3 regions of the Corynebacterium incognitum genome follow, and region 3 is predicted to be linked to each of the others. Evidence: predicted binding sites of a transcription regulator. Region 3 holds the regulator's gene; each other region holds the start of a gene.
What was found. Region 3 encodes LexA, which represses DNA repair genes until DNA is damaged. Its sites were predicted from a motif close to CGAACANNTGTTCG; they were not measured.
Positions count from the first base shown of each region.

Region 1: a site for LexA is predicted at 2,919-2,932, ahead of H0194_RS05820 (HNH endonuclease signature motif containing protein). Genes of this name have one in related genera too.
Region 2: a site for LexA is predicted at 2,549-2,562, ahead of H0194_RS07860 (error-prone DNA polymerase). Genes of this name have one in related genera too.

Region 1 is NZ_CP059404.1:1,263,431-1,268,730, reverse strand. Features, by position in the region: gene H0194_RS05835 (methylenetetrahydrofolate reductase) at 1-734, opposite strand, end outside; gene H0194_RS05830 (hypothetical protein) at 924-1,463, shown strand; gene H0194_RS05825 (hypothetical protein) at 1,523-1,726, shown strand; gene H0194_RS05820 (HNH endonuclease signature motif containing protein) at 1,723-2,874, opposite strand; gene H0194_RS05815 (IS1249 family transposase) at 3,178-4,365, shown strand; tRNA gene H0194_RS05810 (tRNA-Ala) at 4,432-4,504, opposite strand; gene H0194_RS05805 (cytochrome P450) at 4,603-5,300, shown strand, end outside.
Region 2 is NZ_CP059404.1:1,679,012-1,684,311, reverse strand. Features, by position in the region: gene H0194_RS07860 (error-prone DNA polymerase) at 1-2,536, opposite strand, end outside; gene H0194_RS07855 (MetQ/NlpA family ABC transporter substrate-binding protein) at 2,660-3,526, shown strand; gene H0194_RS07850 (MetQ/NlpA family ABC transporter substrate-binding protein) at 3,530-4,375, shown strand; gene H0194_RS07845 (methionine ABC transporter ATP-binding protein) at 4,380-5,300, shown strand, end outside.
Region 3 is NZ_CP059404.1:248,841-254,140, reverse strand. Features, by position in the region: gene ptsP (phosphoenolpyruvate--protein phosphotransferase) at 1-555, shown strand, start outside; gene H0194_RS01215 (DeoR/GlpR family DNA-binding transcription regulator) at 643-1,497, opposite strand; gene lexA (transcriptional repressor LexA) at 1,740-2,450, opposite strand; gene nrdR (transcriptional regulator NrdR) at 3,234-3,692, shown strand; gene hrpA (ATP-dependent RNA helicase HrpA) at 3,689-5,300, opposite strand, start outside.

The DNA.
Region 1 (5,300 bases), 1.0 Mb from region 3:
ATTCGCTTTCCGACGTCCCGTGGAACCGCCAGGCCCGTCAACTCACTCATTCGCTGGAGCCGGCGAAGACTTGTTATCGGCATGACCCCGGGCACCAGCGGAATACGAATGCCAAAAAGATCCGCGCGGGCACGGAACCGTAGGAAGTCCTCGGCCTCAAAGAAGAGTTGGCTCAGCGCGAGGTCGGCCCCCAGCCGCTGTTTGGCCAGCAGGACCTCGAAGTCCTCTGACGGGGTCTTTGATTCCTCGTGGCCATTGGGGTAACACGCCACCGCAACCGCAAGCCTGCCCGCCGCCAGCCGCGACACCTGCTCGCCCTCCACCTGCCTAATCAGCCGTACTAACGCGTCCGCATGCTGTAAGTACCCCGGCTGCGGCACCAAGTCTCCCCGCAGCGCCAAGAAGCCGCGGACACCAGCATCGATAAGCCGCTCAGTCCAATGCCGGAGTTCCGCCTCGGAACCCGCCGAACAGGCAAGGTGCGCGAGCGGCCGCATGGACGACGACGCCGAAATCTCACTGATGAAGTTGGCCGTTCCCTCCAACCAACCGGAACGCCGCGACGAGGTCACCGCCACGTAGTCAGGGCCGTATGACTCCAATACCGACAACAGCTCGTCCGGGTGGTCTTGTCGCGGCGGCATGACTTCAAACGACAGTCCGACGCGTTGCTGTTGTGGCGCGGGCTGTGGCAACTCGTCCAAAGGTGCCGAAGCGCTTATCCGTGGGGCCATGGTTCCTCCAATCAACCTGCGGAGAACCATACCAAGCGGTCTAGTTTTGTCCAGGGCTGTGAGCGCGAGAAATGCTGTGTGCTGCGAAATCTTCACGAATAAAATAGACCGAGCAGTTCATGATTCGTGCTTCACGCCTTGGCCGTTTTCACTAGGCTGGAGGCACCCGACACTAAGGAGTAACCGACAATGAATCCGACAACGCTCAAGGCAACGTACAATGTCGCGGCTTCCCTCTGGAACCGCTTCAACGAATACCGCGCGGAGAAGGCACAGGAGGCTTACTCCGCCCTGGCAGGAGCAGTTGAAACAGTCGACGACGATATGTTCCCAGCCACCCGTCGCGAGGCAGGCGCACTCACCCGCGCCGCCCACGCCCGCCTGGAAAAGCAGAAAGAAGAGCTGCCGCCAAAAAAGAAGAAGAATTACTGGCTCCCCGCACTTCTCATCGCCGCGGGTGCCGCTATCGGAGGCGCTTTCTACTTCTTCAAGAAGCGCGAAGAGCCCCTAGAGGAGCCGCCACGCACCGACGATTTCGAAGGCTCCACCCTCGTCTACACCTCCACCACTGAAGACGATCTCCTTGAGCGTCAGGCAGCATCCGATCCCGAGTACCCGGACATGGTCGAGGAACCCGTCACCGAACGCGACGAGGAACTTCTCGGTTCCATCGACGAACAGCTGGAGGCACACCGCAAGGGCCCGAAACACGCACTCGACGAGGATTAGGGACGATTAGGCTCCTGTAATACCATGGAGAAAAACACTTTTCTTGAGGAGTGACCTGCATGGAATTCGAGGGCCTGACAGTCAAGCTCACCAACGGCACGACCCTTTACTTCCGAGCCGGCGCCGATGTGGGCGACAACCGAAACCGGATCGACCTTTTGCGCGAAGCCATTGACACCGCCAGTGTTTTTCGCAGCACTGATATCAACGGCACCGAGCACGCCATCGATCCCGCCGATATTGAGCACTACTTCCTCGGCTAAAACGGTATGTCTTGGAGCTCGCCCTTCGGGGCGGGCTCCTTTTTTGCTACCTCATTTCTCTGGTTAATCTTCGCCGCCACGGTCTGCACCCACCGCTTATTCTTCGGGGCCATGGGGCCGGTGGGCTCGGTGGCCGCCCAGGTGCCGTCTTCAAAGAGCCACACGACGTCGCCAGTCACGGGATCCGCAAGGTAGTGCGCCCGCCCATCGGTTTTGATGTTGTGGTGGTGTTGGCAGAGGCTGAAGAGATTGTCTGGGTGAGTAGCACCTCCGTCCGCGTAATTGATTCGATGGTCCTTCTGGCAACGGTGTGCGGGACGCTCGCACCCCGGCCAGCGACAGGTGCCGTCGCGGCCCTCGATGAACGCCTCCATGACGGGTGGGGTGCGGTAACCGCGGGCAACTGGGAAGGTATCCAACTTTCGGGTATGCGTGAACGCCATCTCGTCGGCAACGCCGAATCCCGGGATGACGGTGGGCGCGCCCTCGACGTCGACAGCCTTGAAGGTGTGGAGCACAACCCGGGCCGGAGGCTTCGCATTGCCCGTAAGTAGCTGAATCATCGCTTCCGCGCGGGAGAGCTTGTTGGCGTTAGCCGTGTCCTCAATGTGCTTATCTACGAGCGCCGCGGTAGCAACATCCAACTCAAGGGACAGTGTTGCGGAGTTTCCCCACACGTCGCAGAAGTAACGAGGTTTCGGTGCCTCCTCAGGTTCAATGTGGCCACGGAGCAGCTCTTTGAGCTTGTTACGGATCATCGCCCGCGAAGGCAGAATTTGGTTGGGCTTGGTCGGGGTCAGGAAGGAGACGAGCTGCCTATCCATCTGATCCAAAAGCTCCTTTTTTGGCGTTCCCAACTTCGCCAGCGTTTGGTCGATGGTGATAAGCCGGTCAAGGTCTAGAAGCAAAAAGTCTTGGAACTCGGCCAACTGCGGCAACTGCCGCAGACGAAACAGCGCCATGATGATAGCGCTAACCTTGCGTGGGGAATGGCCTGTTGCCACCGCCAACGTCGTGCAGCACACATCAAAATCGTCTTCTGGATGTGGCAGGTTGTCCATCCAGAACTGAAACTCCGCTCTGCGCAGCTCCGCATAGGCAACGGTTACGGGGTTTAGTGGATTGTTGGGGGCATAATAATTGATCATGTCCAGGTCTCTCACTCGAGGATATGGTCAGTACAAAACAGACTCGAACGCCTGTTTGCCCAACACCCTATAACACCCCCTAGACATCAACGCTGACCTGCGCAAACATGCAAAAAGAGGCAGCTACTTAACGTAGCCGCCGGGTTAAGTAGCAAAAAGTGTGTCCAGTAAACCGTGATACATGCTGGTAAGAGTAGATAAATCAGGGTGGAATAACGTCTGCGGCGTTATTCCACCTCCGTTTTCGTTCAATACCGGGATCTGACGAGCTGGTGTGGTAAGCGGATCTTGTTTGCTAGTTCGGTGACTACAAACAGACCACGATGTCCCGGTTGTGCAGGGGCGATGAAGAAAAACGGCACAACAAAAGCAGGCAAAACCCGCTGGCGCTGCACCGCACCCAGCTGCGGACAATCCCTGACACGTTCCAGGACGGATAAGCGCCACACCCAAGATTTCCTCGATTTCCACGCCTACGTCACCGCGCATAAAACGCTTAGCGCCATCGCTCAGGAACGTGGGCTAAGCAGGTGGAGTATGGATCGACGCTTCCGGCCGTTGTGGCTTATCGACATCCCCAACACGGTCGACCCGGAACGCATCTTTGACCAGGTCTTTATCGACGGCACCTACACCGCCGCAGGATGCCTGCTTATCGCCGCTACCCGCACCCATGTCATCACCTGGCACTGGGCGAAAGCCGAATCAACACAGGCCTACCTAGAACTGCTCAGCCAACTAGCGCCGCCGCTATGCGTTGTCATGGACGGCGGACGCGGCGCATATAGCGCGATTAAAAAGCTGTGGCCCAACACCAAAATTCAACGCTGCCTCGTCCACGCACAACGCGTCGTACGCCGCTACACCACCAGCCGGCCACGCACCCCTGCAGGACAAGCCATCTACCAACTAGCACTACAGCTCACCGCTGTTTCTACAGCGGAACAAGCAGCGCAATGGACAGTCCACCTACACGAATACGGGCAGGTCTACCACGACTTCCTCAACGAAAAGACACCACTGCCCAAAGACCGACGCACCGCCACAAAAACCTGGGAATACACCCACCCACGCGTGCGCCAGGCCTACATGTCGTTGCTGAACCTATCGAAGAAAGGATTCTTGTTTACCTACATCGAACCCGACCCGAAATCCATCAACCCACAATGGGCATCGACGACAAACAGCCTGGAAGGAGCAATCAACTCCCAACTCAAGCTCTTAGCCCGAATACACAGAGGGCGTTCAGGAGAGCGACAACGGCGCATGCTCGAGTGGTGGCTGCACAGCAAAACGCAACTGCCTGACGACCCATTACAAATCGCCAGGCAGTGCAACTTCGGACTAGATCAACTCGCCAAAGTCAACGACCTAGAACCTGAAGACCACAACGCAGCCGACCAAGAAACCGGACGCCCAGCCTTCTACGACAACACTATCCCAGACACCTACGACCCCGACATCAGAATCCGGAAAGGCCCACTACGCTAACCCCCGATGCCGACGACACGCCGGCAGACACACTTTTTGCTACTTAACCCTAGCCGCCCCTTACTGTGGAGCATAGGAGAATCGAACTCCTGACCTTCTGCTTGCAAAGCAGATGCTCTACCAATTGAGCTAATGCCCCAGTGCCGTATAACTCTAGTCCTGCCCGCTCAATCTTCCAAAACCCCAGTACAGAGCGCTGCCAGACATAATGTCGCAACCTTTGGTAACAATGGGCATATGCCTAACCTCACCACTTTCAAGACACCAGACAAAGTAATCGACTTCCTCAATGACGGCTACCTCTTCGCAGGCAAGCTTCGTCGCCGTGCAGGTCTCTCCCCTGATTCCGAGACCCCCATTACCGTGTCTATGCTGGGTAAAAAGACGACCATTCTCCGCGGCGAGGAAGGAGTGCGCGCCTTCTACGACTCCGCACAGTTCGTCCGCAAAAACGCCATGCCTTCATTTGTGTCCGGACCGCTGTTCGGCAAGGGCGCCATCCACGGCCTCGACGGCGAAGCACACCGCGTGCGCAAGGAACAGATGATCGCGCAGGCATACGATGATTCCCGCGTCGCTGAGATTAAGCCCTTGCTCGCGGAAGAAGTAGAAAAGATGCTCCAGGAGTGGGAGACCAACGAGGGCAACGTCTACGACGACGCCGCTCGCGCATTCGGCCGTGCTGCATTTCGTTGGGCTGGGCTGCCTATGGACGAGGACGAGATGAACAAGCGCGCCGCGCAATACAGCCGCCTGCTCGACACATTCGGGCGTCCGGTGACCAATCCCGTTGCCTGGGTCGAGCGCAAGCGCCTCGATAGCTGGGCAGAGGGCGTCATCGAACAGATCCGTGCGGGCATCATGGAGGTTCCTGAGGGTTCCGTCGCCGCTAACGTCGCGGGCTTTGTGGACGAAAACGGTGAGCTTCTCGACGC
Region 2 (5,300 bases), 920 kb from region 3:
CCCGGCGCGCCAGGTCTGCGACGTTCTGAAACGGTGCGGCATCCGCGATGCGGGCGGCAGCGGCGTCGGAAAGCCCTTTGATGAGGCCCAGCCCGATGCGGATCCCACCGGATTCGATGGTGGCCTCCACCGCCGAGTGGTTGATGCTCACCGGGTGAATGGTGACGCCGTGGCGGCGCGCGTCTTGGATGAGCGACTGCGGGGAATAAAAGCCCATCGGCTGCGCGCGCAGCAGGCCCACGCAGAACTCGGCCGGGTAGTGGAGCTTGAACCACGCAGAAAAGAACACCAGGGACGCAAACGACTGCGAGTGTGACTCCGGGAAGCCATAGGCGGCGAACGCCACGACCTTGTTCCAGAGCTTGTCCGCGGTCTCCCCCGTGATGTTGTTGGTGGTGCGCAGGCCGGTGTAGAAGCGGTCCTTGAGCGCCGCCATCTTCTGTGGGGAGCGCTTAGATCCCATGGCGCGGCGCAGGTCATCGGCCTCGGCGCCGGTGAACCCCGCGGCGTCGATGGCCACTTGCATAAGCTGCTCCTGAAACAGCGGGATGCCCAGCGTCTTGCCGAGGGATTTTTCTAAGACGGGATGATCGAAGGTGACGGGTTCGCGGCCGTCGCGGCGGCGCAGGTAAGGGTGCACGGAGCCACCCTGGATGGGGCCGGGGCGGATGAGTGCGACTTCCACCACGAGGTCGAAGAAGATGCGGGGTTTGAGCCGGGGCAGAGTGGACAACTGGGCGCGGGATTCGACCTGGAACACTCCCACGGCATCCGCCCGGCACAGCATGTCATAGACCGCCTCCTCGGCCAGGTCTAGCTCCCAGAGGTTGATGGTCTCCCCCGTGGTTTCTTTGACCAGGTCAATCATGTGGTGTAACGCTTCGAGCATGCCCAGGCCCAGCAGGTCGAACTTGACCAGGCCTGCGGCGGCGCAGTCGTCTTTATCCCACTGGACTACCGAGCGACCTTCCATGCGCGCCCATTCGGTGGGTACGACGTCCGCGATGGGGCGATCACAGAGCACCATGCCGCCAGAGTGGATGCCGAGGTGGCGCGGCTGGCCGAGGAACTGCTCGGCGAGCTTGACGACGTCGCGCGGGGGTTGCGCCGTACCCTTGGACCAGGCGTCGACCATACCCTGGGGGTAGCCGAGGGCGCGGGCGGCGTCGCGGGTCGCACCTTTGCGGCGGTAGGTGATCACATTAGCCACCTGGGCAGCCTTGTCGCGGCCGTGCTTGTCAAAGACGTACTGGATGACTTCCTCGCGGCGAGTGGACTCGATGTCGATATCGATGTCCGGCGGGCCTTCGCGGTCCGGGGATAGGAAGCGCTCGAAGAGCAGACCGGCGGTAATCGGCTCGGCGTTGGTGATGCCGAGCGCGAAGCACACCGCAGAGTTGGCGGCCGAGCCGCGGCCCTGGCAGAGGATGTTTTCGCGCTTGCAGAAGTCCACGAGGTCGCACACGATGAGGAAATAGCCGGGGAAGGTCAGTTCCTCGATGACGGCGAGCTCGTGCGCAATTTGCTGGCGGGCGCGCTCCTGGATGTCGGCCGCACGGGAGGCATAGCGTTCCTCGGCACGGGCATAGGTGAGGTGGGTGAGCCAACTCATCTCCGTGTGACCTTCGGGGACGTCGAAGTGTGGCAGGTTGGGGGCCACCACCCCCCAAGAAAACGCGCACTCTTCGGCGAGGGCGACGGTGTTGGCCATGAGTTCCGGGCGGCCGGGCAGCATGCGGGCGACCTGCTCGCCGGAGCGCAGCCAGCCCGCGCCCATCGGGTGGAGGTTGGGGGCGCCGGTCAGTAGGCTGTCGCGGGTAGCCAGGGCGCGCTTGGCGGTGGCCAGCCGGGCCTCGTCGCGGGTGGCGGCGCCGGGGCGGGCGCTCACGACGCCGCGGATAGTGGGATAGTTGTCCCACACCGCGTGCCGATCGGCGTCCTCCGGAGTCATCGTGAGGGGGTATTCAAGTACCATGCGGTCTACTTTTAAGATATCGATCAGGGATTCGATTTGGTTCGCCCACTCCGGACCAATGAGATAGTAGACAGCGTCCCCTAGCCGCGAAGCAATGGTCGGGAGATCTGGATAAGAAACCTCCCCCTTCTCCCCCGCCCCCATGCGCGCGTCCGCGATAAGACGCGAGAGGCGGCGGTAGCCTTCCGGGCCGCGAGCAAGCACAGCAAGGCGGTTACCTAAGGTCAGTTCGGCACCAAACACCGTGGGCAACCCGGCCTCCGCGGCGGCGTCGGCAAACTTCATCGCGCCGTAAAAACCATCCCTATCCAGGATAGACAAGGCGCTAAGCCCCAGCTCGCGAGCGCGGGCCACCATCGCCTCGGGTTCCGCGGCGCCATCCAGGAAGCTGTAGGCGCTCGTGGCATGTAGCTCGGCGAAAGGGACCGTCGACAAGCCCTGCGGGGCTGCAGTCGCTGGGCCGTCGAGATGCTCTACCGACACCGGGGTAGGCGTGGGTGCGCCAGAGAGAATCTTCTCCATGCGCGACCAGGGCAACGCCCGCCCACCATTAAACCTCATAACCCCATAATACGCACGCCTGTTCGAGACTCACAATTTTTAGCCGGCCCCAAAAAATAGACAAAGCGGTTCAAAACTTGCTAGGTTCGAGGAATCAAATTCAACAAACGAAAGGGAAACCCCATGTCTCTCCGCTCCATCATCGCCACCTCGGCCGCTACCGTTATCGCCGCCACCTCGCTCGTCGCCTGCGGCGGCGCCAACGAAGACACCATCAAGGTGGGCACCACCGACGCCTCGACTAAGGCCTGGGGTGCCTTCGAGGAAGTAGCCAAGGAAAAGGGCATCAAGATTGAGATCACCAACTTCTCCGACTACACCACCCCGAACCAGGCACTGAGCCAGAAGCAGCTAGACACCAACAACTTCCAACACCTCAAGTACTTGGCCGAGTACAACGCGGGCAACAACACCGACCTCGTACCTATCGTGGCCACGGAAATCGTGCCGCTGGCACTGTTCTGGAAGGATCACACCTCCCTCGATGGCATTGAGGGCCAGTCCATCGCCATCCCTAACGATCCCTCTAACCAGGGCCGCGCCATCAACGTGTTGGTGCAGGCGGACCTGCTGAAGCTCAAGGAAGAAGGCCTCGTTACTCCGACCCCGGCCGACATTGACGCGGCCGCGTCCAAGGTCAAGGTCACCCCAGTCGACGCCGCGCAGACCACGTCCGCATACGGCGAGGGCACTCCGGCGATCATCAACAACTCCTTCCTGGACCGTGCCGGCATCGATCCGAACACCGCCGTGTTCCAGGACGACCCGGAGTCCGAGGAGGCCGAGCCATACATCAACGCTTTCGTCGTGCGCGCCGAGGACAAGGACAACGCGGAAATCAAGGAGCTGGCACAGCTGTGGCACACCGACAAGGTGCAGCAGGCCATCGCCGAAGACTCCGCAGGCACGTCCGTTGCCGTGGAGAAGACTCCGGAAGAGCTGCAGAAGATTCTCGACCGCCTCGTCGCGGCACAGAAGGAAGGCAAGTAAACAATGAAGCGACTCGCGCTCGTCCTAGCGGCAGCGCTCGCCTTGAGTGGCTGCAGCACCAGCTCCGATAACGATGGCGTAGTGACCATCGGCACCACTGACGCCGCCCTGCCAGAATGGGAAGTGCTCAAAAAGCTCGCAGCCGAGGAAGGCATCAAGGTAAAGATGCAGGCCTTCGCCGAGTACAACACCCCCAACCAGGCGCTCGCCGAGGGCAAGACGGACACGAACAAGTTCCAGCACCTGAAGTTCCTGGCGGAGTACAACGCGGGCAACGGCACCAACCTCGTCCCTCTCGCTTCCACGCAGATCTACCCCATGCCGCTGTTCTGGAAGGACCACGATTCCCTCGACGGCATCGAAGGCCAATCCGTCGCCATCCCGAACGACGCCACTAACCAGGGCCGCGCGATCAACCTCCTGGCCGCGCATGGGTTGTTGAAGCTTAAGGAAGAGGGAAAGACCACCCCGACCCCAGCCGACATCGACGAAGCCGCGTCCAAGGTCAAGGTCACCCCAGTCGACGCCGCACAAACCCCGTCCGCATACGGCGAAGGGTCCCCAGCCGTCATCACCAACTCGTTCTTCAAGCGCGCGAACATCGACCCAAACACCGCCATCGTTGATGATGAGGGCAAGGCGAACACCGACCCCTACATCAACGTCTGGGCAGTGCGCGAAGAAGACGCTACCAACGAACAGGTAAAGAAACTCGCGGAGCTTTATCTTTCGGACGAAGTGAAGGCCGCCGTGCAGGAGACGACCGGCGGGACTACGGTGTTCGTCGATAAGCCCCAAGAAGAACTCCAAAAGATCCTGGACCAACTAGAAGAAGAAGCGAAGAAGTAGGTACATGACCACTGCAACCAACACCGGCACCCGCGTGGAATTCCGCGGCGTGTCCAAAGTGTTCCGGTCCAAGAAGAACGACGTCAAGGCGCTTGACGACGTCTCGTTGACCGTTGAACCCGGAGAAATCCTCGGCGTCATCGGCTACTCCGGCGCGGGCAAGTCCACGCTCGTACGCATGATCAACGGGCTGGACACCCCGACGTCCGGCGAGGTCCTGCTAGACGGAACCAACATCGTCGGCATGCCGGAAAAGCAATTGCGCCGGCTGCGCAGCGGCATCGGCATGATTTTCCAGCAATTCAACCTGCTGTCCTCGCGCACCGCGGCGGGCAACGTGGAATACCCACTGCAGCTGGCCGGCGTGCCCAAAGAGGAACGCACGGCGCGCGTGCAGGAACTGCTCGAGTTCGTCGGCCTCAGTGAACGCGGTAACAACTACCCCGAGCAGCTCTCTGGCGGGCAGAAACAGCGCGTTGGCATCGCCCGCGCGCTGGCGGCACGCCCAGCCCTGCTGTTGGCCGACGAAGCCACCTCCGCTCTGGATCCGCAGACCACCCGCGAAGTGCTGGAGCTACTGCGTAAGGTCAACAAAGAGCTCGGAATTACCATCGTGGTGATTACCCACGAGATGGACGTTGTGCGTTCGATTGCAGACAAGGTCGCCGTCATGGAAGGCGGCAAGGTTGTGGAGTACGGGTCGGTGTACGAGGTGTTTTCGAACCCCCGCACCCCCGTCGCGCAAAACTTTGTGGCCACCTCCCTGCGCAATACCCCGGACCAGCTAGAGGCGGATGAGCTCCTCGACCACGAAGGACGACTGTTCACCATCACGCTCACCGAAACGTCTGGATTCTTTGACGCGACTGCTCAGGCCACCGCTGACGGACTAACCATCGACATCGTCCATGGCGGCATCACCACC
Region 3 (5,300 bases):
GCTGCACAGAAGCGGGGCGCAGACGCTCAGACATGGGTCATGGCTCCTATGGTGGCTACAGCCCATGAGGCACAGTGGTTCGCGGGCTTGTGTCGCGAGCGCGGACTAACTGCTGGTGCGATGGTGGAAGTGCCCGCCGTGGCGCTGATGGCGGAGAAGATCTTGCCACACCTTGACTTCGTATCTATCGGCACTAATGACCTCACGCAGTACACCATGGCTGCGGACCGGTTGTCCCCGCACCTGGCTTACCTCACTGACCCGTGGCAGCCCGCGGTCCTTCGACTCATCCAGCGGACCTGTGAGGTAGCCCGTGAACACAATGTGCCTGTGGGCGTGTGCGGTGAGGCCGCGGCCGATCCGCAGCTCGCGGCTGTGCTCACCGGACTGGGGGTAAACTCTTTGTCCGCTGCCTCGTCCGCCGTAGCGGCGGCGGGTGCGCAGCTTTCTGAGCTTACACTTGAGCAGTGCCAAGAAGCCGCACGCGTCGCCTGCGACGCTGCTGGCGCCGTGGAAGGCCGAACTGCTGTTCGCGAACTGCTCGCGAACGCTTAATAGCAGCGCGAGAAGCACATCATTTACGGTAAGTGCGGGACAGAATAGGGCCGGGGACCACGTCCCCGGCCTCGTGTCTTTCCCGGGCTAGCGGGGGAGCCGTCGGGCCTCGATGGTGTGAACAGATATTGGATCCGACAAAATCGTGTAGCTGGCCGCTCGGGGATCAGCTACGACGACCTCGATGCCCTTATCGCGCAGCTCCTGCACGAAGGACGTAGGTGCGGTGGAGTCGGTGATGATGACGTCAACATCATCAAGGGACGCGAAATTGACTAGGAAATCATTGCCTAGTTTGGTGGCGTCACATAGCACCACGACTTTGCGGGCGTTGGTCACCATCGTCGTCTTGATAGCTGCCTCTTGGGGATCGGCCGTGGACAGCCCGTTGTCCAAAGTGATGGCGTTGGTACCCAAGAAAGCAACATCTGCCCGCAGTAGTGCCATCGTCCGCAGTGCGATGTCGCCCACAACAGCCTGGGTCAACGCTCGCACGGTACCGCCGAGCAGCTGCACGGTGGTGTCCGGCACGTTGGCCAGGCTCAGGGCGATCGGTAGGGAATTAGAGACCACCGACAAACCAGAGGCCGCGTTGTTGAGCCGGATTAGGCTGGCAAAAGAGTGGACTGTGGAGCCCGCGTCGAGGAAGATGCTGCCGCCAGCCTCCGGAAGGAATGATAGCGCGGCTTCCGCGATGGCGGCCTTGGCCTGCGGTGCGGAGCGGAGGCGGGCGTCCAGGGCTTCCTCGGCTGTGTGGAAATTTTGTGCCGCCACGGCGCCGCCGTGCACGCGGTGCAGCATGCCGGAGTCATCCAACGCAGCGAGGTCGCGACGGATCGTCTCCGGAGTGACGTCGAAGTGCCGGGCCAATTCGGAGACATTGACGCGCCCCTCAACTGCAGTCAACGAAGCAATCTGGCGCCTCCGCTCATCGGCGTACATCAGCAACTCCTTAGGTAATGGGAAACTTCAATATTTATAGTTTCTCAGAAACTTTGCCTGGCGGCACTGGTAACTTCCTTCGGCTACAAAGTTCACACGCGCCGTGTGATGTTCACACGGCGGAAGTGGCCTGCTTCGGCAACATTGTCGCAGCTCACAAGGCGCCCGCTTCCATGAAGTGGGAAGTCGGGCGCCTCACTGGTGGGACGAGTGCTAGCCACACTCGGGGGTGTAGGCCGAAGCTAAAGCTTGCGCATTACCGAAACAACCTTGCCCATGATTTCGGCTTCGTCGCCCTTGATGGGGGCAAAGGCCTCGTTGTGTGGAAGCAGCCATACCCCGGAGGAGTCCTTGTGGAATTCCTTTACGGTAGCTTCGGAGCCCTCCAGCAGGGCGGCCACGAACTCGCCTTCTTCGGCCACCGGTTGGGAGCGCACGATAACCCAGTCGCCGTCAAGGATGCCGGCATCTCGCATCGATTCGCCGACGACCTGCAGCATGAACAGCTCCCCGTCGCCCACAATTTCCGCGGGGAGCGGGTAGTAAGAGTCGACGTTTTCCTCGGCCGTGATGGGGGAGCCCGCGGCAATGCGGCCCACCACCGGAATGAGCGTTGCCGAGCTTGCTTCCTCAGGCATCGCAGCTTCTATTTCTCGCTTGCTCTGCGGTCCGGGCTTGCGGCGTGCGCCCTCGTCTGGATTGAAATCGCGCACATCCACGGCGCGGGGCTTATTGGGATCTCGGCGCAGGAAGCCCTTTTCCTCCAGCTGCTTGAGCTGGTACGCCACTGATGAGGTGGACTGCAGGCCGGCGGCGTCGCCGATCTCGCGGATGCTCGGCGGATAGCCGCGTAACACCACGGCGTCTCGGATGACTTCAAGGATTCGGCGCTGGCGCGCGGACAGTGACTTGACGTCAGGCTTGCCTTCGCGCGGTTGAGTAGGTGGGGTCATTGCATTCTCCAAAGCTTCAGTATTTCAACAATGTTGGTTGCTGGTGTGGCTGGTTGTCGCGTAGGTGAGGTTCGACCAAGCGGATTCGAACACTTAACTACTTTTTAGCATAGTGCGCCTGTTTGTTCGAGTGGGCGCGCGGAAAACTGGACAAATGTTCGAGGGGTTGCTATAAATCGAACGTAGAAACGAAATCGAACATGTGCTCTACAGATTCGAACGATGTGGAATTCTTTGTCTTACACCGACGTTATTATGAGCACACATTCAATGAAAGGACTAACAATGACCATCGCCATCAATCCAGTTCGTAACCGCAACTATGCAGCTTCCAACGCTGCCAACGTAGTGCCAGCTGCAGCAGTCTGGGACTACGAGGAGCCTAGTGTTCCACGCGTGCGGCGTAGCTATCTGGCCGCTTCCATTCGGACGGTCCCGCTGGAACGAGCCACGCCTTTCGAACGGTCGGACGGTGCTGTGAGGGGCCTGCGGCCCACAGATCGGGCGAACGAAGTCGAATCCCGAGGCTCTCGTCGCCAGGACATCGCACTAGGTGCTGTGTTCGGTTTCGCTGTGTTCGTAGGTACGCTCATCGCCGGACAGAGCGTCTCGGATTCACCTGCTCCGCAGTCTCAGGTGAGCCGCGATACTGCCGCCGTAGTTGAGTACTCGTCTTCAGTGCGTTAAACCGTTCGACTAGCCTGGTGGGTCGTTAATGCCCTTCCAGGGCGCGGGCTAGAATAAAGGTCATAATGGACTCCACGAGTTGAGGAAGGCCCTGGATTGTATTGCCCGTTTTGTCACCACCAGCAGTCGCGAGTAATTGACTCCCGCATGGCGGACGGCGGTGCGGCCATTCGGCGCCGACGCGAATGCTCGTCGTGCAAAGGCCGGTTTACCACCGTGGAGAAGGCCGTCTTGTTGGTTGTGAAGCGTAACGGGCTTGCTGAGCCATTTAGCCGGGACAAACTGATCCGAGGCGTACGTCGCGCGTGCCAAGGGCGCGAGGTCAGTGATGACGCGTTGAAGCGTCTTGCCCAAGAGGTCGAGGAGACAGTGCGAAGCCACGGCAGCTCCCAGGTCAATGCGAATGAGATCGGGTTAGCCATTTTGGAGCCGCTGCGCGAGCTCGACGAGGTGGCTTATCTGCGCTTCGCGTCGGTGTACAAGTCCTTCGACAGCGCGGAGGATTTCGAGTCAGAGATTCGTCTCATGCGTCGCCGCGCCCGCGAAGGGGCCTAACGGCCCAGCTTCGCTACGGCCTTGTCGATGCGTCGCAGGGACACCGGGTGTGCTGTGCCCAGCCGTTGTGCGAAGAGGCTGACGCGCAATTCCTCTATCATCCATCTAATGTCTTTGACCTCACGTGACTGCTCCGCCCCGGCGGGCAGTTGGCGCAGGCGGTTGTTGAGGAGCGCGTAGGCTTCGCCCACCATGTCCTGGCGGTCCGCGTCCTTATCCGGGTCGTGGTTCATCTCCTGAAGGCGGATCTCCATCGCCTGCAGATAGCGCGGAAGATGCTTGAGGTGTCGTACACCGTGGACAGTGACAGCGTTCTTAGGCAGCAGGAACTCTAGTTGGCGCTGCATGTCCTCAATGGCTGGCCCTTCCCATGAGGCCAGCTCTTTGTGCAAGTTGGCGTAGGTGACGAGGGCAGGTGCCAAAGTCACCACCGTGTTGCGTACCTGGGTTGGGACTGTGGGCTTGACCTTCGCTTTGAGGAGTTCGAAGTCCTCCGGGCTGCGGGCCGGCCCGCCTGCGCCGACCATCTCATCGCGGATGGCGGCCACCTTGGCATCAGTGACTAACCCGGCAGCCCCGCCGTGCGGATAATGGTCCACCGCGACGCGCTGCTGCAGGGGCAAGCCATTGGTCATCTGTTTTGCGGAGACAGATGTGTCCTTGAGCAGCAAGGTGAGGTTAGCGCTAAACAAAGAGGCGTCAGCGGCCGCCTTGGTCGGGAAGATCCGTTTTGCGATTCCTTGCGGCGTCACTTCGAGGCCGGGATAGGCGGTGATGGCGTGGCCATCCACCTTGGTTGTGACAGTCTCCTCGACGGAGCCAAGCGTGTCCTGCGTCCATTCGGTGGCAGTCGCAGTGGTGGTGGCGCCGCTGGAGCGGCGCACGGCTTTGGACACCGAGGACGAGATCGACCCGGCCTGGCGCGCTCGTAGCTGAGCGATGTCGCGGTCGGCGTCGACGATCTTGCCCTTTTTATTGATAGCCGCGAAATTCATGCGGAGATGGGGAGGCAGTTTTGCCAGATCAAAATCTGAGGCATTGACGCCGCTGCCGCCGAGCGAACGCAGGACGTCAGCAAGCTGCTGCGTGATGGAACCAGAATAGGGAATCAGCTTGGGCAAAGCCGCCTGCGCAAACTGTGGCGCCGGTACCAGGGAACGGCGCAAGTGTTTGGGCAAAGTGCGGATCAGTTCAGTGACCAGTTCTTCGCGCAGACCCGGTACGAGCCAATCCCAGCCTTCCTCATCAAAGCCAGCCAACATCGGCAGTGGGATGAGGACCGTAACACCGTCGTGTGGGTCGCCAGGGGAAAACGCATACTGCAGCTCGTAGCGCATTGAACCGCGAGTCACCGCGTCGGGGAAGGCCTCGCCGGCTTCGGTGGCAGAGGAATCCTCCACCAGGGCGGCGGGGTCGAAGTCGAGGAAGTCTGGTGCGTCGCGGTGTTTTTTCTTCCACCACCGGTCGAAGTTGCGCGAGGTCGTGACGCTGTCAGGCAGTCGCTGGTCGTAGAAGTCAAACAGGGCGTCCTCATCCACGATGACGCCACGGCGCCGGATTTTGTCCTCAATCTCCGCGGCTTCCTCTAGCTTGCGCACGTTGTTGTGG